Regions from separate parts of the Agrobacterium sp. 16-172Ci genome, predicted to be linked through region 2. Evidence: riboswitches for the same ligand, from Rfam matches in the RefSeq annotation. Region 2 holds a riboswitch; each other region holds the start of a gene.

Region 1 (4,704 bases), on a different contig from region 2:
CGCTACCGCGGACTTCTCCCCGGCGGGGAGAAGAAACAAGGGGCATGCGCTCGTTCCACAACATTAAACAAGCGGCGCGGAGAAAACCCCGCGCCGTTCACTTGTCTTAAATAGCCTGCCCCACATCGATGCGGTTGCCATCCGGGTCCTCAAACACAAAGGCGCGTAGGCCGTAATCCTTGTCCTGCAGGCCCTTGATGATGCGCAAGCCCTCACTCTTGCAAAGTGCGTGAAGCGCATCGACATCGCTCACCATCATATGCGCCACGTTGAAGGGCGCTGCCTTATGTGTGGGCTGCAATGTCAAGTGCAATTCGGCATTGCCCTGTTTGAGGATCATGAAGCCGACGGGAGTGCCGTTTTCGAAGGTTTTTGTGAAGCCCAGCACACCGACATAAAAGTCATGGGCTTTTTCGATATTTTTGACAGGAAGCATTGCGGCGATCCGGCCGAAGCGGATGCCGTGATCGGCGATGGTATTCATCGCGGAACCTCGGTTTTAGGAGAAACGGCAAGGGTCACGGACGGTGCCGGAGCGCTGGCGTTTTTTCCGGTTTGAATTTGCAGGACGGTGCCTGCCGCCCTAGGATCATAATCGAGGCGATGGTGGATGCAAACGGAATGTCTGCATTGCCGGGCGCTTTGAACGACACACGGACACGCCCGGGAGGCAGAATGCGCAGCTCCATCGAAATCTTCAACATCCGCACCCGGCAGATGCGGGTGGTGTGGCAGACGCCTGATCTCTTCGAAGCGCCGAACTGGTCGCCGGATGGAAAATATCTGCTGCTGAACAGCGAAGGTCTGCTTTACCGCCTGTCTCTTGCCGGTGATATCGCGCCGGAGAAGGTCGATACCGGCTTTGCCACGCTCTGCAACAATGATCACGGTATTTCGCCGGATGGATCGCTCTACGCCATTTCCGATAAGGTGGAATTTGGCAAGAGCGCCATCTATCTCATGGCCTCGACGGGCGGCGCGCCGCGGTTGATGACGAAAAATCTTCCCTCTTACTGGCATGGCTGGTCGCCGGATGGGAAAGGTTTTGCCTATTGCGGCATTCGCGATCAGGTCTTCGATATCTATTCGATGGATATAACAAGCGGCGTCGAGACGCGGCTGACCCATGGCGAGGGCCGCAATGACGGGCCGGATTATTCGCCTGACGGCGAGTGGATCTATTTCAATTCCAGCCGCACCGGGCGAATGCAGATCTGGCGCGTGCGGGTGGATGGCTCCGCCGTCGAGCGCATTACCGACAGTCCCTATGGCGACTGGTTTCCGCACCCGTCTCCCAAGGGAGACAAGGTGGTGTTCATTTCCTATGACGGCGACGTTTTCGACCATCCGCGCGATCTCGATGTGCGGGTGCGGCTGATGGATATGGATGGCGGCAATGTCGAGACGCTATTCGAACTTTTCGGCGGGCAGGGAACGATGAATTCGCCCAACTGGTCACCGGATGGGGATGAGTTCGCTTATGTCCGGTATTTTCCGGTGGAATGATGGGGGTGAGGCGGGCCACATTGCCGCACCACCGGCAGGATGCTTGCATTCGCAAACTTTTTTGCCCATAGCTTGCCTGTCAGGTGCCTGCCCTTGCGGCGGGAGAATCGGGAATCCGGTGAAAGACCGGAACGTGCCCAGCGCTGTGAGGCGGACGTTCTTTTTTAAAGCCACTGAAGCAATTCGGGAAGGCGAAAAGGGCGGATGAAGCCTAGTCAGAAGACCGGCCTGACGGGATAGACCGAACCGCGCGGACGGCGGCAGGTTGTTGTCGAGGCGGGGTGCGCATTTGCGCCCGGCCTTCGCATTGTTGGGGATAAACGATGCCAGCCGATTCGTCCGTAAACAATCCGCCCGGCGCCAGTTCGTTCGATCACGCGCTCTCGCCCGCCCGCCCGTTTTCCGGTGAGGAACGCGAGGCGATTTACCGCGCCATCGAGACCCGTCGTGATGTGCGCGACCAGTTCCTGCCGGACCCGCTGCCGGACGATCTGGTGGAGCGTCTTTTGAAGGCGGCCCATTCCGCGCCCTCGGTCGGTTTCATGCAGCCGTGGAATTTCACCCTCATCACCGATGGCGCGATCCGTCAGTCGGCCTTCGTGGCTTTCAGCCGCGCCAATGAGGAGGCGGCGGCGATGTTCACGGGCGAGCAGCAGGCGCTTTATCGCAGTCTCAAGCTTGAAGGCATCCGCAAGGCGCCGCTCAGCATCTGCGTCACCTGCGATCCGACGCGCGGCGGCAAGGTGGTGCTGGGCCGCACCCATAATCCGCGCACGGATGTCTATTCCACCGTCTGCGCCATCCAGAATCTCTGGCTCGCGGCACGCGCCGAAGGCATCGGTGTCGGCTGGGTCAGCATTTTCCACGATAGCGACATTCGCACCATTCTCGATATTCCCGGCCATATCGAAATCGTCGCGTGGCTTTGCCTCGGCCGTGTCGATGCGCTCTATAACGAGCCGGAACTGGCGGTGAAGGGCTGGCGGCAGCGCGTGCCGCTGGAGGAACTGGTGTTTCGTAACCGCTGGGGCGGGGTATAGAAGCGGAGACCTGTGAATAAGGCGGGACGTCGCCGCGTATTTCTTCTCCCCGTCGGGGAGAAGGTGGCCCGAAGGGTCGGATGAGGGGGCAACGCTAGCGGTATACGGAGAGCTCGCCCCCTCATCCCGCTGCCGCGGACTTCTCCCCCTTGGGGAGAAGAAGCAAGGGGCGCGCGCTCGCTCCGCGATGTATGTCACTGCTGCGGCTGTATACCCTTCAATGCCGGGTTCTTCAGGTCGATACGGCCTGTCTGGTCGGGCAGGAATTTAGGGCCTATGACGCGGACGCGGCTGTCGTTGGGGTCATAGTCGCGTTCGGGAACGGGCTGTTCCGGCGGCTTGGCGGCCTGTCGCTGTTCGGTGGGTTTCTCAGCCTTGTCACCTTGCAGTGATGGAATGGTGGTGATGCCGGAATAGGGTTTTTCGGGCTGCGGCCGGGCGGCCTCTTCCTGCTTTTGCATTTCCTTGTGATAGGCGGCCATGTTGCAGGCGCAGCCCGGCGCTTTTGCCGTGGCGTTCCTGTAGGCGAAGGCGGTTGGCAGGTCCCTGTAGGGCTTGCCTGTTTCCGCAGACACCATGTCGGCGGTTTCCTGATCCGTCATGGAATGGAAATAAAGCTCCGTCTCGGTGCCCGGACACATTTTCTCGCACTGCTCCGCCTGGGCGCGAAAATCAAGCGGCGAGGCATTGGACGCGATGGGGAAAAACGAGCCGTCGCAGGTGCGCACGCAGAGTGTGCGAAGCCCACCCTCGGCGGCAGCGTTGGGGTAGGGCGAAAGCCCCGCCTGTCCCGGCTCATCGTCGTTCTGCGGGCCATTCTGCCGAAAAGCGTCGGGATAACGCGTCACATCCGGAGGCGGAGGTAATTGTGTTTCCGTTTGTGGCATGGTGTTGCAGCCATTGGCATCGAGGGCGGCGAGAATGCGCTGCCGCCTGATGTCGCCGTCGTTGTCACGCGCGGCCGCCATGGCGTCGTCGCGGTCACGGATGATGGCGTCGCGCTCGCTTTCCGCTTCCGCCAGCGCATCGCCGATCTCGGCGCAGATACCGGCATTGGGATTGCCATAGACGATGACGCTGCCGGATGAGCAGCCGTAGCCGCGCAGGTCGTTCCTGATCTTGCGGATGACGATGTTCTGGCGGGCGAGCGCATTGGCATAACGCCGCACCTCGGCCGTATTGCCGACGACGCGGGGCGGTTCGCGCAATTGCGCATAAAGCGTATCGCAGACCTGATCCGCGAAGGCGGCGGCCGGGGCGAGGAAAACAAGGGGAAGCAGGAGGCCGATGATGCGGCTGCGGCGGGTCAATTGTTCGATCCGTTCGATGTCCCCGGCTGGTGGCAGGGGCGTTATACTTCACGACATCCGTGTTTCGGGAAGATAACATAAGCTGTTGCCGCAATGCGGCAACAGCCTGTTCAAAATTGCGTTAATGCGGCCTCTATCACACCGAAGGATGCGAGGCCTGCACCACGGCAAACGCCGCCATGTTGACCACGCCGCGCGAGGTGACGCTGGGCGACAGGATATGGGCGGGCAGGGCCGTGCCGAGCAGGATCGGGCCGACATGCAGGCCTTCCGTCAAGGTGCGGGTGACGCCGAGCGTGATGTTGGCGGCATCGAGGTTCGGGAAAACCAGAAGGTTCGCTTCGCCCGTCAGCACGCTGTTCGGCATGGCACGCTTGCGCAGCGCTTCCGAAAGGGCCGAACCGCCCTGCATTTCGCCATCCACTTCCAGTTCCGGTGCGGCTTCCTGCACGATCTTCAGGGCGCGGCGCATCTTGCGGGCGCTTTCGGAATCGCGCGAGCCGAAATTGGAATGGCTGGCGAGGGCGATCTTCGGCGTGATGCCGAAGCGGCGGATTTCCTTGGCCGCGAGAATGGCCATTTCCGCCACTTCCTCGGAGGTCGGGTCGTAATTCACGAAAGTATCGGTGAGGAACAGCGCACCCTGCTGGGTGATGAGCAGGCTGAGGCCCGCGAAGGAACGCACGCCTTCCTGCTTGCCGATGATCTGGTTGACGTCGCGCAGGTGGCGGTCGTAACGGCCTTCGAGGCCGCAGATCAGCGCATCCGCTTCGCCGCGCTTCACCGACAGCGCGCCGATGACGGTCGTGTTGGTGCGCACGATGGTGCGGGCTGCTTCCGGGTTGATA
Region 2 (4,704 bases):
GGGCATGTCGACCTATTTCCTTGAGATGGCATTGTTGTCGCTGGCCCAGGACATCAATCAGCAGGGTCTGCCGCCGGTAAGCGCAGAGCTGAATGTCGGCGCCTTCGCTCAGGCCGATCTGCATTGAGCGCTTTCGCAACGGCCTAGATTCGCCGGGATTGAGCGTTTCCATACCGATCTCCAGTCGCAGCCCGGAAACGGTCTCTCTGCCTGTCCGGCTGGCTCCATCCTCCCGGAGAGGCATTCATATGCCCTCCCCCAAATTTTTCAGGCGTAAGCCATGATGGAGGCCCGGTTCTCGCCGGGCCTCCATTCATATCAAAGCACCGCGCGGCGAAGCTCGGCAGCGGCGGCGACCATGTTGACCAGAGCGGGCCTCACCTCTTCCCATTTACGCGTCTTCAAGCCGCAATCCGGATTGATCCAGAGCTGCCGGTCGTCAAGCCGCTCTCGCGCCAGCGCCAGAAGATCGACCATTTCTCCAACCGCCGGCACGCGCGGCGAGTGGATGTCATAAACGCCGGGACCGATCTGGTTCGGGTATTTGTAGGTCCGAAACGCATTCAGCAGTTCCATCTTCGAACGCGAGGTCTCGATGGAGATCACGTCGGCGTCCATGGCAGCAATGGCATCGATAATCTGGTTGAACTCGGAATAGCACATATGCGTGTGAACCTGTGTGCGGTCACCCACGCCGCTGGAGCAAATGCGAAAGCATTCCACCGCCCAGCCGAGATAATCCTGCCAGTCCCGGTGCCGAAGCGGCAGTCCTTCTCGAAGAGCCGCCTCATCGATCTGGATCATCTGCGCGCCGGCTGCTTCGAGATCATTGACCTCATCGCGGATGGCGAGCGCGATCTGGCGGCATGTCAGGCTTCTGGCGATATCGTCGCGCACGAAGGACCAGTTGAGGATCGTCACCGGCCCGGTCAGCATGCCCTTGACGGGTTTGTCGGTGAGCGACTGCGAATATTCCCACCAGCGAACCGTCATCGTTTTCGGACGCGACACGTCGCCGAAAATGATGGGCGGGCGCACATAACGCGAACCGTAACTCTGCACCCATGCATGCTGGGTGAAAGCGAAGCCGGAAAGCTGTTCGCCAAAATATTGCACCATGTCATTGCGCTCGAACTCGCCGTGCACGAGAACGTCGAGACCGATTTCCTCCTGCCAGCGAATGGTCGCTTCGGTTTCCTTCTCCAGGAATTTTTCATATTGCGCATCGGTCAGCGCGCCCTTGGAATGTGCCGATCTGGCCTTGCGCACCTCCGGCGTCTGCGGGAAAGAGCCGATGGTCGTCGTTGGGAAAAGCGGCAGCGCGATGGCCTGCGATTGCACTTTCTGCCGCTCGGCAAACGGGCTCGCCCGCTTCCTGTCGGCCTCGCCAATCGTCGCAATACGCTTCTGTACGGCGGCGTCCGTTACCTTCGGTGAGGATGCACGCCCGGCAACGGCCTTGGAGGCAGCCGCCAGTTCCGTCGCGACAGCAGCCTTGCCATTACCGAGAGCCTTGCCAAGCGTGGCAAGTTCGCCGAGCTTCTGGGTGGCGAAGGAAAGCCAGCTTTTGAGATCGGCATCGAGGCCGGTTTCCAGTTCGAGATCGACCGGGACATGCAGCAGCGAGCAGGAGGGCGCGATCTGAAACGCCGCCGCACCGCGTGCCGCGATGGCGGGTTCCAATCGGGTAATGATTGCGGCGAGATCAGCGCGCCAGATGTTGCGGCCGTCTATGACACCCAGCGACAGGACGCGATTTTCCGGCAACGCTTTTAACGCCGCCTCCAGCGCATCGGGTGCTCGCACCAGATCGATATGAAGGCCCGCGACCGGAAGCGACGCGACGGCTTCGAGATTGTCCTCAAGCCCACCGAAATAGGTGGCGAGCAGGACTTTCAGATCCGGCGCGGCCTTCGACAAAGCCTGATAGGCCACGGCCAGCGCGTGACGCTCCCCCTCGGAAAGATCAAGCACGGCGACCGGCTCGTCGATCTGGACCCAGTCCGCACCGGCCACGCGCAGGCGACGCAGCAGCTCTTCATAGACGGGCAGCAGCCTCGCCAGCAGATCGAGCGGCTTGAAGGCTGCCTCGCGCGCCTTGGCGAGTTTCAGGAACGTGACCGGGCCGAGAATGACCGGACGCGTATGGACGCCGAGCGCCTTCGCCTCAAGGAAGTGGTCGACCGGCTTTTGCGAGGTGAGCACGAAATGCTGATCCTCTGAAACCTCCGGTACCATGTAGTGATAGTTGGTGTCGAACCATTTGGTCATTTCCAGCGCCGGAACGCCCTGACCATGATGCGAATGTCCTTCATGCCCATGGCCGCAGCCTGCATGCCCTTCGCTCTGGCTGCCGCGCGCCATGGCGAAATAGGTGGAGAGGGAAACATCTCCGCCCGCCGATCCATAGAGGGATGGAATGGCGCCCACCATCACGGCTGTATCTAGGACATGATCGTAAAGGGAAAAATCGTTGGAAGGGATATGGGCAATCCCCTTCTCAAGCTGAAGCGCCCAGTTTTCGGCGCGCAGCCTAGCTGCGGTTTCGAGCAGTTCCGTCTCGGAAATCTTGCCGGACCAGAAGCCTTCAAGCGCGAACTTCAGTTCACGATGGCGTCCGATCCTCGGAAAACCGAGAGATGCGACTGGAATGGACTTGTCTGGCATTTTCATACCCCATTTGGTTGTGGGGGCATGGGTAAAGCGGACGCGTGCAGGCCCGGCCTGTGCCGGACCATTGCAGCAACCACCGGGACACCCCGCCCGTGGACGTTATTTTGTCCTGGCAGGTCTCCTGGCTTACGGGTCGTCGCCTTTGTCCGTCTTCCCGGGGTTTACCCCAGTGACGTGTTGGACAAAGGCTCGCCGCTTACAGTTGCGGGGGCAGCTCCGGTCTTGCCGATCGTCGGCGCACCGGATTCCCTCTTAGCTCCGGGATCGAACAAACGAGCCCGGAGAACCATGACACCCGCATTTCTCACCACGGGCACCACGATGTCAATAGACATAAAGAAATCTTTATATCTTTATTTCACTGAACTCAGAGCGCGACCGCACCCGGCCCCGGCACCGCACCGGGCGGCACCTTGCCCAGAATAATCATGCCAAGCACCTCGTCCTTGGTGACATCCTGCGTGCGGGCATGGCCCACCACCTTGCCGTTCTTCATCACGAAGACCCGGTCGGCCAGATCGAAGACATCGTGAATATCGTGGCTGATGAGGAAGATGCCGATGCCCTGCCGTTTCAACTCCTTGACGAGATCGCCCACCTGCGCCGTTTCCTGCGGGCCGAGTGCGGCCGTCGGCTCGTCCATGATGAGGATACGGGCATCGAACAGAATGGCGCGGGCGATGGCGACGGATTGCCGCTGGCCGCCGGACAACGCCTTCACCGGCTCCTTGAACCGGCGGAAGTTGGGGTTGAGACGCCCCATGACCTCGCGGGCCGAGGCTTCCATGGCGACATCGTCAAGTGTGCCCCATTTCGTCTTCAGCTCGCGGCCGAGATAAAGATTGGCGGCCGCATCGACGTTATCGGCCACGGCCAGTGTCTGGTAGATGGTCTCGATGCCGTATTTCTTGGCATCGCGTGGATTGCGGATATCGGCATCCTCGCCATTGATGAGAATATCCCCGCCATCGCGCCGATAGGCGCCGGAGAGGATTTTGATCAGCGTCGATTTGCCCGCGCCATTGTGGCCGAGAAGGGCGACCACCTCACCGGGGAAAAGATCGACAGAGGCGTTTTCCACCGCATGGATACCGCCGAAGGAAATGGAAATATTGCGCATTTCCACGAGGGGCGTGACTTGGTCCGTCATAGGAGTTCTCCTCGGTTCTTACTTGGCGCGGGCGCGGTAGATGGTGTCGAGCCAGACGGCGACGACCAGAACCACACCGACGACGATGCGCTGGAAGGGCGTATCGATGCCCACCAGCACCATGCCGGATTGCAGCGACTGCATGACGAGCGCGCCGAGCATCGCACCCGCTATGGTTCCGACACCGCCGGCAAGCGAAGTGCCGCCGATGACGGCCGCCGCGATGGTGTAAAGCTCGTCCAGCTCGCCCTGGGCATTGGTCGCCGCGTTGAGGCGGGCGGTGGAGATGGCGGCGGCGATGGCGCACAGAACACCCATCAGCGTGAAGATCTTCACCGTGACCCAGCGGGTCTTGATGCCGGCGAGTTCGGCCGCTTCCGGATTGCCGCCGATGGCGAAGACATAACGGCCGAAACGCAGCCGTGTGGCGATGAAAGTCATGACCGCACCGACGGCGAGCGCCATCAGCACCGGAATGGCGATGCCATGCGAAATGAACAGACCGCCTTCAGGCCAGGCGATGCCATTGGCATCGGCATAGTTGCGGGCGATGTTGACCGGCCATGGATAGCTGTTGACCACCGCCACGAAACCGATGACGACAAGGCAGCCCAGCGCGGCCAGAAAATATTCCGCCCAGACGGGCCGCAACGGAAAGCCGAAACGGCGGCGCTGATGGCGGGAGTTCAGGATGGCCGCAATGATGGCGACGCAGGCGATGACAGCGGCGATCCAGCTCCATGTCGCGCCGATCGAACCGCTGGTGCCGCCGCCCATCAGGCGGAAGGTGGAATCCATCGGCGCCACGGTGCGGCCGCTGGTGATGAACCAGGTGCCGCCGCGCCAGACAAGCAGGCCGCCGAGCGTGACGATGAAAGACG
Region 3 (4,704 bases), on a different contig from region 2:
TCCTATGGCGGGCAGATGATCGAGGCGCGTTTCATGGGCGAAGGCGGCAGGTCGGCGCTGGTCGCCGGCGATATTCGCACGGCGCTGGGGCTTGCGCGGGTTGCCGACCTGTTGTTGATCGGCCTGCTGGGACTTCTGGCGATCCTTATCGCGCTATAGCAAGCAGACGGTCGAGATCGAGGTGCTGTTCCATATGCGCTGCGAGGCGATCAAGAACGGCGTCCACCTGTCCATCGTAGTTCAGTTCCGTGTTCTGTCCGCCAAGCCGCTCAAGCCACGCGCTGCGTTGGCGGTCATCTGAAAACAGGCCGTGAATATAAGTGCCGAAGATGCGGCCGTCAGGCGACACAGCGCCGTCTTCATGCCCATCAATTTTTGAAAACGGCAGGCTGTCGGTTCCGCTCGTGGTTTCACCGACATGCATTTCATAGCCGGATAAATCAATTCCGTCGAAACTTCTCCCTGTAACGGAAACCAGCCTTTTGTTGCCCGTCAGAACAGTGTCGACATCCAGCAGGCCGAGCCCGTCGACTGTTGCCGGCGGTCCTTCGATGCCTTCGGGATCGGCAACGGTTTTTCCAAGCATCTGGTAGCCGCCGCAGAGGCCCAGAACATGGCCGCCGCGTCTCACATGCGCCTTGATATCAATGTCGAGCCCCGTATTTTTCAGCACGGCAAGATCGGCGATGGTGGCTTTCGAGCCGCAAAGCAGCACCAGCCGGCAGTCGGCGGGAATGGTTTCGCCCGGCCGCACGCGGATCAGTTCGACATCCGGTTCCATGTCCAGCGGATCGAGATCATCGAAATTGGAAATATGCGGCAGGATCGGTACGGCGATGCGGATCTTCGCGCCAGGTTTCCGTTCAGCCGGGCCGGAAAGCCCGAGAGCATCTTCAGCCGGCAGCTTCGCGGCATCGGAAAAATGCGGCAGGAGCCCGATAGAGGCCCAGCCGGTTTTTTCCGCAATTATTCGCATGCCGTCTGAAAACAGGGCCGGATCCCCGCGAAAGCGATTGACGATAAAACCTTCGATCATCGCCGCGTCTTCAGCTTCGAGTACGGCTTTCGTGCCGACAAGGCTGGCGATGACGCCGCCCCGGTCGATATCGCCGATCAGTATCACAGGCGCGTCCGCAGCTCTGGCAAAACCCATATTGGCGATGTCATTGGCACGCAGGTTGATTTCGGAAGCGCTGCCCGCGCCTTCCACCAGCACCAGATCGGCCTGTTGTTTCAGGCGGTTGAAGCTTTCGAGCACACGCGGCATCAGCCCGGCCTTCATGTGCTGATAATCGGCCGCTTTGGCATTGCCGGCGATCTTGCCCTGCACCACCACCTGGGCGCCGGTCTCGCTCTGTGGCTTCAGGAGCACCGGGTTCATATGCACGGAAAGCGGCACGCCCGCTGCGCGAGCCTGCAGCGCCTGCGCGCGGCCAATCTCGCCGCCATCGGCGGTCACCGCCGCATTGTTCGACATGTTCTGCGGTTTGAACGGCATGACGGACAGGCCGCGCCTGACGAAGGCGCGGGCAAGGCCGGCAACCATCAGCGATTTGCCGACATCCGAGCCGGTTCCCTGAAACATCAGCACGCGTGCAGCCATATCAGAATTCTATCCCTGCCTGCGCCTTTACGCCCGCCTTGAAGTGATGTTTCACGAGGGTCATTTCCGTCACCATATCGGCCGCGTCGATGAGCGGTTGCTTGGCATTGCGGCCGGTGACGATGACATGCAGATCGGGCCTGCGGCTGGAAAGCGTTTCGACCACGTCCTCCAGCGGCAGGTAATCGTAACGGAGTGCGATGTTCAGCTCATCGAGGATCAGCAGGCCGATGGTCTCGTCGGCCATCAGGATTTTGGCTTCTTCCCAGGCCTTTGCCGCCGCTGAGATGTCGCGTTTCAAATCCTGCGTGTCCCAGGTGAACCCCTCGCCCATGGTGCGCCACACGACCCTGTCGCCGAACAAAGTCAGCGCCTGCTGTTCTCCCGTCGACCATGCGCCCTTGATGAATTGAACGACGCCGACCCGCCGCCCGGTGCCGAGCATGCGCAGGGCAAGGCCGAATGCGGCGGTGGATTTGCCCTTGCCGGGACCGGTATTGATCATCAGCAGACCTTTTTCGATGGTCTTTTCCGCAACTTCGGCGTCCTGCACCGTCTTGCGGTTGACCATTTTCTGCCGGTGACGTTCGGCTTCGCTGTCGCTGATGTCGCGTGTCATCGCGTTTTCCTTTTCATCCAGCGGCGCGGGACCCGGTGCCCCCGCCATTCGGAGCGGCGACTATACCCAATTTGCCGCACCCGGCAATGTGCGGGCCACAGGGCCGCGGCATTGACCCCCACGCCCGTTCAGCCTAAGGGTAACGAACTGACGGTCTTTTCCCGGCAACGGGAAAAGCTAAGAGGGAACACGGTTCCAGCCCGACTACCGGGTCATTCCGTGGCTGCCCCCGCAACTGTAAGCGGTAAGCCCGCACCGTAAAGCCACTGGACACCTCAACGGGTTCGGGAAGGCGGTGTCAGGGTGTAAAGCCGCGAGCCAGGAGACCTGCCGTTTCAGGAAAAACGTCTGCCGGGCGGGGTGCTCCGGTCAGTCGGTTAGATCGAACATCCGGTTTGCGCCTGTCCGCATACCGTATTCGACATCCGCACCCCCGAGATTTTTTGCAAGGCGCGGGAAGCGATACGGTTTGGATATTTCAGCAACATCTTCATGTGCAGGCGGAAACACGCAGGACGAAACGGCGTCCGGCGTGACCGTCTTCGTTTGCAGAAGCTGTCGCGATGAAGCCGATCCCAATGCCGAACCGCGCCCCGGTTCGCGTTTCGCCGATGCCGTCCTCGCAAAAGCGGAGGAAACGGGCGTCACCGTTCGTTCCGTCAACTGCCTCGCCAATTGCAAGCGCGGGCTTAGTGCCGTGCTGCGCAGCGCCAATGGCTGGTCCTATGTCTTCGGCGGGCTGACGACCGGTGACGCGGAAGATTTGCTGACCGGCGCACGGCTGCTGGCTGCCGCCCCCGACGGCCTGATGCCCTGGCGCGGCCGCCCCGAACCCCTAAAGCGCGGCATGGTGGCGCGCATTCCCCCATTCGATTTTACCGAGGAGAGATCATGAGCACCCTTCTGGACCGCGTTCCCTGCACCATCGTCACCGGCTTTCTGGGGGCTGGCAAAACCACGCTGCTGCGCGGCCTTCTCGAAAAGCTGGACGGCAAGCGGCTGGCGATCATCGTCAACGAATTCGGCGATATCGGCATCGATGGCGAGATTCTCAAAGGTTGCGGTATTGAAAGCTGCCCGGAAGAAAACATCGTCGAACTGGCCAATGGCTGCATCTGCTGCACGGTGGCGGATGATTTCCAGCCCGCCATCGAACAGATTCTGAGCCGTCAGCCGAAGGTGGAGCATATCCTCATCGAAACCTCGGGCCTCGCCCTGCCGAAGCCGCTGGTGCTGGCCTTCCAGTGGCCGGCGATCAAGAGCCGGGTGACGGTGGACGCCGTCGTGGCCGTGGTGGATGGCGCCGCCCTTGCTGAAGGGCAGGTGGCGCACGACATGGAAGCACTCGCGGCCCAACGGGCCAATGACGAGGCGCTCGATCACGATGACCCGGTCGAAGAGGTTTTCGAGGATCAGGTCGCCTGCGCCGATCTTATCGTGCTGACCAAGGCCGATCTTCTTGACGATGCCGGCCTCAACAAGGCCAAGGCGCATGTTCTCGAACATCTGCCGAAGGCGGCAAAGATCGTCGTGGCTTCCAATGGCGCCATCGACCCCGCCGTGCTGATCGGTCTTGGCCTTGCGGTGGAAGAGGACATCGAAAACCGCCGTACCCACCATGACGGTGAACTCGACCACGAGCATGACGATTTCGACAGCTTCGTCATCGATCTGCCGGCCGTGACCGATCCGGACGCGCTGGCAGCCCGTATCGCCGAGACGGCTGCTGCGGAAAATGTCCTGCGCATCAAGGGCTTCATCGAGGTTTCCGCAAAGCCGATGCGGCTGCAGGTGCAGGCTGTCGGCAGTCGCGTCAACCATTATTACGACCGGCCCTGGGCCGCGGGTGAGGAACGCCGCAGCCGCCTCGTCGTCATCGGGGAAAAGGGCATCAACCGCGAAAAGATCGAACAGATGCTGGCCGCCTGACGATGCACATCCTCGCCACCACATCCTCGTCTCTGGACGACCTGATCGAGCCGGTTGATCTCAACCAGCCCCGGTCGGATGTGGTGGTGCTGTCTTTTTCGGCAAGCGATCTGGCCGGCTTGGAACAGGCCTGGCGGCGAACACAGGTTGCGCTCCCCTCCGTGTCAGCCGCCAACCTCTCCGAGCTTCGACATCCCATGTCGGTCGATCTCTGGATCGAAAAGACGGCAGAACATGCCAGGGTTATTCTTATCCGGATTCTCGGTGGTGCGGAACGCTGGCGTTACGGTGTCGATCAGCTTTCCATTCTTGCGCGCAGGCGCGGCATCAAGCTTCTGCTTTTGCCGGGTGAGTGCAGCGAAAGGGACGAGAAACTGGAAGCGGCCTCGACCGTCGATCGGCGGATTTTGGCCTCGGTCCTCTCCTTCTTCCGTGAGGGCGGGCAGGAGAATATGGATCGGCTTGCCCTTGGTCTCGCCGCTCTTGCAAGGGGCGAGGCATGGCCGGATATTGAAGCCGAACCGCTGCCGAAAGCCGGTTTTTACCGGCCTGG
Region 4 (4,704 bases), on a different contig from region 2:
CGGATGAATGGAGGAAGTGGAGTGGTTGATATAGGAGATCGAACCGGTGGGCGGTACGGCCTGAAGGTTCTGGTTATAGAGACCTGACGCCATGACGTCCTGCTTCAAAGCCTTCCAGTCCTCCTGCGTCGGAATGGCGATACCGGCTTTTTCGAACAGCTCACGGACCTTTTCCGTCGCAGGCAACCATTCCCGGTCGGTATATTTGTCGAAATATTCACCCGAGGCATATTTGGAGTTCTCAAAGCCCTTGAAGCTCTGGCCCCTTTCCACCGCCAGCCGGTTGCTGGCGCGGATGGCGTGATAGGTGACGGTGTAGAAATAGATATTGGTGAAATCGACGCCTTCTTCGGAGCCGTAGAAGATGCGTTCGCGCGCCAGATAGCCGTGCAGGTTCATCTGGCCTAGCCCGATGGCGTGGCTGGCATCATTGCCCTTTTCCACCGAAGGAACGGAGGAAATATGGCTCATATCCGACACCGCCGTCAGCGCACGGATGGAGGTCTCGATGGTCTTGCCGAAATCGGCCGAATCCATCGCCGAGGCGATGTTCAGCGAGCCGAGATTGCAGGAGATATCCTTGCCCATATGGCTATAGGAAAGATCGGCATTAAATTCGCTTGCCTCGCTGACCTGCAGGATTTCCGAGCAGAGATTGCTCATGCTGATGCGGCCGGCAACCGGATTGGCGCGGTTCACCGTATCTTCAAACATGATGTAGGGGTAACCGCTCTCGAACTGGATTTCGGCGATCACCTGGAAGAATTCGCGCGCCTTGATCTTCTTCTTGCGGATGCGGCTATCGGCGACCATTTCCTGGTATTTTTCGGTGACCGAAATCTCGGTCAACGGCACGCCATAGACCCGCTCCACATCATAGGGCGAAAACAGATACATATCCTCGTTGTTGCGGGCGAGTTCGAAGGTGATGTCGGGGATCACCACGCCGAGTGACAGGGTCTTGATGCGGATTTTCTCGTCGGCATTTTCGCGCTTGGTGTCGAGGAAGCGCATGATATCCGGATGGTGAGCATGCAGATAGACCGCGCCGGCACCCTGACGCGCACCAAGCTGGTTGGCGTAGGAAAAACTGTCTTCCAGCAGCTTCATGACGGGAATAACGCCGGACGACTGGTTTTCGATCTGTTTGATCGGCGCGCCGAATTCGCGAATATTGGTCAAGGACAGCGCCACGCCGCCGCCGCGCTTGGAAAGCTGCAGGGCCGAATTGATGGAGCGGCCGATGCTTTCCATATTGTCTTCCACACGCAGCAGAAAACATGAAACCAGCTCACCGCGGCTCTTCTTGCCGGCGTTGAGGAATGTCGGCGTTGCCGGCTGGAAGCGGCCTGAAATGATTTCATCGACCAGATTGCGCGCAAGCTGCTCATCACCGCGCGCAAGGGCCAGCGCCACCATGCAGACGCGATCCTCGTAACGCTCCAGATAACGTTTTCCGTCGAAGGTCTTCAGCGTGTAGGAGGTGTAATATTTGAAGGCGCCGAGAAAGGTCGGAAAGCGGAATTTCCGGGCATAGGCCTCGTCATAGAGGTCGCGGACGAAATTGAAGGAATACTGGTCCAGCACCTCCTGCTCGTAATATCCCTCCGTCACCAGATAATCTAGCTTTTCCCGAAGGTTATGGAAAAACACGGTGTTCTGGTTGACGTGCTGGAGGAAATATTGCCGGGCGGCAAGGCGATCCTTGTCGAGCTGGATCTTTCCGTTCTCATCGTAAAGGTTCAGCATCGCGTTCAGCGCGTGGTAGTCCAGAGCCGCATCGAGCGGTTTCTGGGTTGCTGTTGCCGGCTGTTTGGCGTCCTTGCGCATGGCGCTTGAGGTCAGCGTGTCCAAAATCGTTCCAATCCATGTTTGACGTTGGCGACATCTTCCTCCGTGCCAAGAAGCTCGAAGCGATAGAGAAACGGCACGGCGCATTTGCGCGAGACGATATCTCCGGCGGATGCGAAAGCTGCGCCAAAATTCGTGTTTCCCGCCGCGATAACGCCGCGAATGAGGTTTCGGTTGGAGGGCTCGTTCAAGAACCGGATGACCGGTTTCGGCACGGCCCCTTTGGTGCCCCCCCCCCCATAGGTGGGTGTGACCAGCACATAGGGCTCCGACACATGCGGTACGTCGTCCTCCGCGCCGAGCGGCAGGCGAAACAGACGCCGTCCCAGTTTCAGAAGGAAACGATGGGTGTTTTCAGAGCGGCTGGAATAATAGACGATCAGGCCCATCGCCCCTCCACCTCAGCTGATCGAGCCGATCATATCCGGCCGGAAACCCGCCCAATGGCGCTCACCGGCGACGACCACGGGCACCTGCATATAGCCGAGGCCACGGACATGATCGAGCGCATCCGCATCTTCGGAAATATCGATGATCTCATAGGAGACACCGATGCGGTCGAGGGCGCGGTAAGTGGCAGTGCACTGGACGCAGGCGGGCTTGCTGTAAACGGTGACGGTCATAATTTCCTCTCTCGAAGCCGGTTTCGGACACGGCTCAACATTGCCGATTGCAATCGCAATCGGGCGGCGATGGATCTGTCATTAAGGTGGGCGTGCGCGGCTCTAGCCGCGTAAAATCGCTCTCTACGCCGACGAGCGCAGCAACTCAAACAAATGCACTGGCATGACTTCACCCCGAAGCTTGTTCTGGAGGGGGCAGAAAAGGGCGCACGCAAATCATTTGCGTCATACACCTTCCTCCGGACACCCCGCCCGTGGACGTTTGCGCTCAAGGCAGGTCTCCTGACTTGCGGGTCACAACATCTATTCCGGCCTTCCCGAAGCTTTCGGCTCCAGTGACCCAAATCGGAACGATGCTCACCGCTTACAGTTGCGGGGGCAGTTTCGGCCTTGCTCCACCATGATGGCGTTACGCACCGAATTCCCGTCTTAGCTCCCAACCCTTGCGAATCGGAAGAACCTCGAACACCACATATAGTATATGAGGAAATTTTCGCGTCAATGAATAGACACACAAAAGCCCCACCCTGTGGATCAAAAAGATTCAACACATGGTCAACAAAGGCTTAACGGCACGAGCGCGCCGACGCTCAAACAGAAAATGCGTTAGTCTATTCCCAGATGTCGATATGAATATCGGCGGGACGGGCGTTTTCGATCACCCTTTTTCCGTTCGGAAGATCGTTTTCGAAAAGTTTGGCGTGGATCGCAGCCTCGTCGAGACCATAGCCCTGCCACCTTTTCCGTAGCCTCTCCTCAAGCACGTCGACGGACGGCCCTACAAAAACGGTGAGGTCGAAGCTTTTGGAAAGAGTTGTCCACGGCGCCTCGTCCAGCAGCAGATAATTGCCTTCAGCAAGGATAAAGCGTGTTTCCGGCGCAATCGCCCGGGCGGACGCTATGGCGATTTCACGGGAACGGTCGAAAACCGGAACAAGCACCTCCTGCCCGCCCCTGCGGACGGCGGAGACGATATCGAGGAAACCGCGCACGTCGAAGGTTTCGGGTGCGCCCTTTCGCGGCAGCAGCCCGCGCCCTTCAAGGATGCCATTGTCCATATGGAAGCCGTCCATGGGCAGCACGGCGGCCGTTTCGCCCCGTGCCAGCAAAGCATCACAAAGGGCATCCGCCAGCGTGGATTTGCCGGCCCCAGGGGGACCGGCAATAGCGACGATAAAACGGGATCTACCTTCTGCCCGCCGAAGAACGTCTTCGGCGATGGTTTCAAGCTTCAGCGTCATGCGGCAAGCGTTTCCTTCGGCGCTTCCTTGGCGCCGGTCATGAAGGCGACGGCGTCGGACATGGAGTAGTCCTTCGGATTGATAACGCACAGGCGCTTGCCGAGCCGGTGGATATGGATGCGATCCGCAACCTCGAAGACATGCGGCATGTTGTGCGAGATGAGGACGATCGGCAGGCCGCGCGAACGCACGTCCAGAATAAGCTCCAGAACACGCCGGCTTTCCTTCACGCCGAGTGCTGCCGTCGGCTCGTCGAGGATAACGACCTTGGAGCCGAAGGCGGCTGCACGCGCCACCGCCACACCCTGACGCTGACCCCCGGAGAGGGTTTCCACCGCCTGATTGATGTTCTGGATCGTCATCAGGCCGAGTTCCGACAGTTTCTCCCGGGCGAATTTTTCCATGGCCGGGCGGTCAAGGGCGCGGAAGAGGCTGCCCTGAATGCCGGGTTTACGGATTTCGCGGCCGAGAAACATATTGTCGGCTATGGAAAGCGCCGGCGACAACGCGAGGTTCTGATAGACCGTCTCTATGCCAGCCTTGCGCGCCTCTATCGGCGAGCGGAACTGCACGGGCTGGCCTTCCAGCCGGATTTCCCCTTCATCGGGTGTCACCGCACCGGAAATCGCCTTGATGAGAGAAGATTTGCCAGCGCCGTTATCGCCGATCACCGCCAGGATTTCGCCCGGATAGAGATCGAAATCGGCATGGTCGAGGGCGGTCACACGACCATAGCGCTTGACGAGATTGCGTGCTGTGAGAATGGGTTCTTTTGCCATCAGCCTGCTACCTTTCTGATCCACTGGTCGATTGCGACAGCCATGATGATGAGGACGCCGATCAACAGATAGGTCCATTGCGGGTCTGTTCCGATAAGCCTGAGGCCGAGCGAAAAGACGCCGACGATCAGGGCGCCGAAGATCATGCCCATGATGGAGCCACGTCCACCGAACAGCGAAAGGCCGCCGATAACCACCGCAGTGATGGAT

Evidence for each region. A riboswitch is a leader RNA that binds a small molecule or an ion and turns the genes downstream of it on or off. The one in region 2 is predicted to bind cobalamin.
Region 1: it holds a riboswitch for cobalamin, as region 2 does, so the genes downstream of both, bluB (5,6-dimethylbenzimidazole synthase) here and metE (5-methyltetrahydropteroyltriglutamate--homocysteine S-methyltransferase) in region 2, are expected to answer to the same signal.
Region 3: it holds a riboswitch for cobalamin, as region 2 does, so the genes downstream of both, ACQZ40_RS03440 (DUF1636 family protein) here and metE (5-methyltetrahydropteroyltriglutamate--homocysteine S-methyltransferase) in region 2, are expected to answer to the same signal.
Region 4: it holds a riboswitch for cobalamin, as region 2 does, so the genes downstream of both, nrdH (glutaredoxin-like protein NrdH) here and metE (5-methyltetrahydropteroyltriglutamate--homocysteine S-methyltransferase) in region 2, are expected to answer to the same signal.

What each region holds. Positions count from the first base shown of each region.
Region 1 covers NZ_JBNWBW010000043.1:9,882-14,585, reverse strand. The annotation lists gene ACQZ40_RS24865 (glyoxalase superfamily protein) at 107-484, opposite strand; gene ACQZ40_RS24860 (TolB family protein) at 676-1,506, shown strand; cobalamin riboswitch at 1,571-1,752, shown strand; gene bluB (5,6-dimethylbenzimidazole synthase) at 1,830-2,546, shown strand; gene ACQZ40_RS24850 (DUF2865 domain-containing protein) at 2,741-3,856, opposite strand; gene ACQZ40_RS24845 (NADP-dependent malic enzyme) at 3,993-4,704, opposite strand, start outside.
Region 2 covers NZ_JBNWBW010000020.1:29,279-33,982, reverse strand. The annotation lists gene ACQZ40_RS17555 (hypothetical protein) at 1-127, shown strand, start outside; gene metE (5-methyltetrahydropteroyltriglutamate--homocysteine S-methyltransferase) at 319-2,667, opposite strand; cobalamin riboswitch at 2,768-2,979, opposite strand; gene ACQZ40_RS17545 (ATP-binding cassette domain-containing protein) at 3,041-3,823, opposite strand; gene ACQZ40_RS17540 (sugar ABC transporter permease) at 3,842-4,704, opposite strand, start outside.
Region 3 covers NZ_JBNWBW010000002.1:85,112-89,815, forward strand. The annotation lists gene cbiB (adenosylcobinamide-phosphate synthase CbiB) at 1-159, shown strand, start outside; gene ACQZ40_RS03430 (cobyric acid synthase) at 146-1,603, opposite strand; gene cobO (cob(I)yrinic acid a,c-diamide adenosyltransferase) at 1,605-2,222, opposite strand; cobalamin riboswitch at 2,357-2,571, shown strand; gene ACQZ40_RS03440 (DUF1636 family protein) at 2,692-3,117, shown strand; gene cobW (cobalamin biosynthesis protein CobW) at 3,114-4,151, shown strand; gene cobN (cobaltochelatase subunit CobN) at 4,154-4,704, shown strand, end outside.
Region 4 covers NZ_JBNWBW010000038.1:22,607-27,310, forward strand. The annotation lists gene nrdE (class 1b ribonucleoside-diphosphate reductase subunit alpha) at 1-1,854, opposite strand, end outside; gene nrdI (class Ib ribonucleoside-diphosphate reductase assembly flavoprotein NrdI) at 1,842-2,240, opposite strand; gene nrdH (glutaredoxin-like protein NrdH) at 2,253-2,474, opposite strand; cobalamin riboswitch at 2,730-2,953, opposite strand; gene ACQZ40_RS24240 (nucleoside triphosphate hydrolase) at 3,086-3,715, opposite strand; gene ACQZ40_RS24245 (ATP-binding cassette domain-containing protein) at 3,712-4,494, opposite strand; gene ACQZ40_RS24250 (ABC transporter permease) at 4,494-4,704, opposite strand, start outside.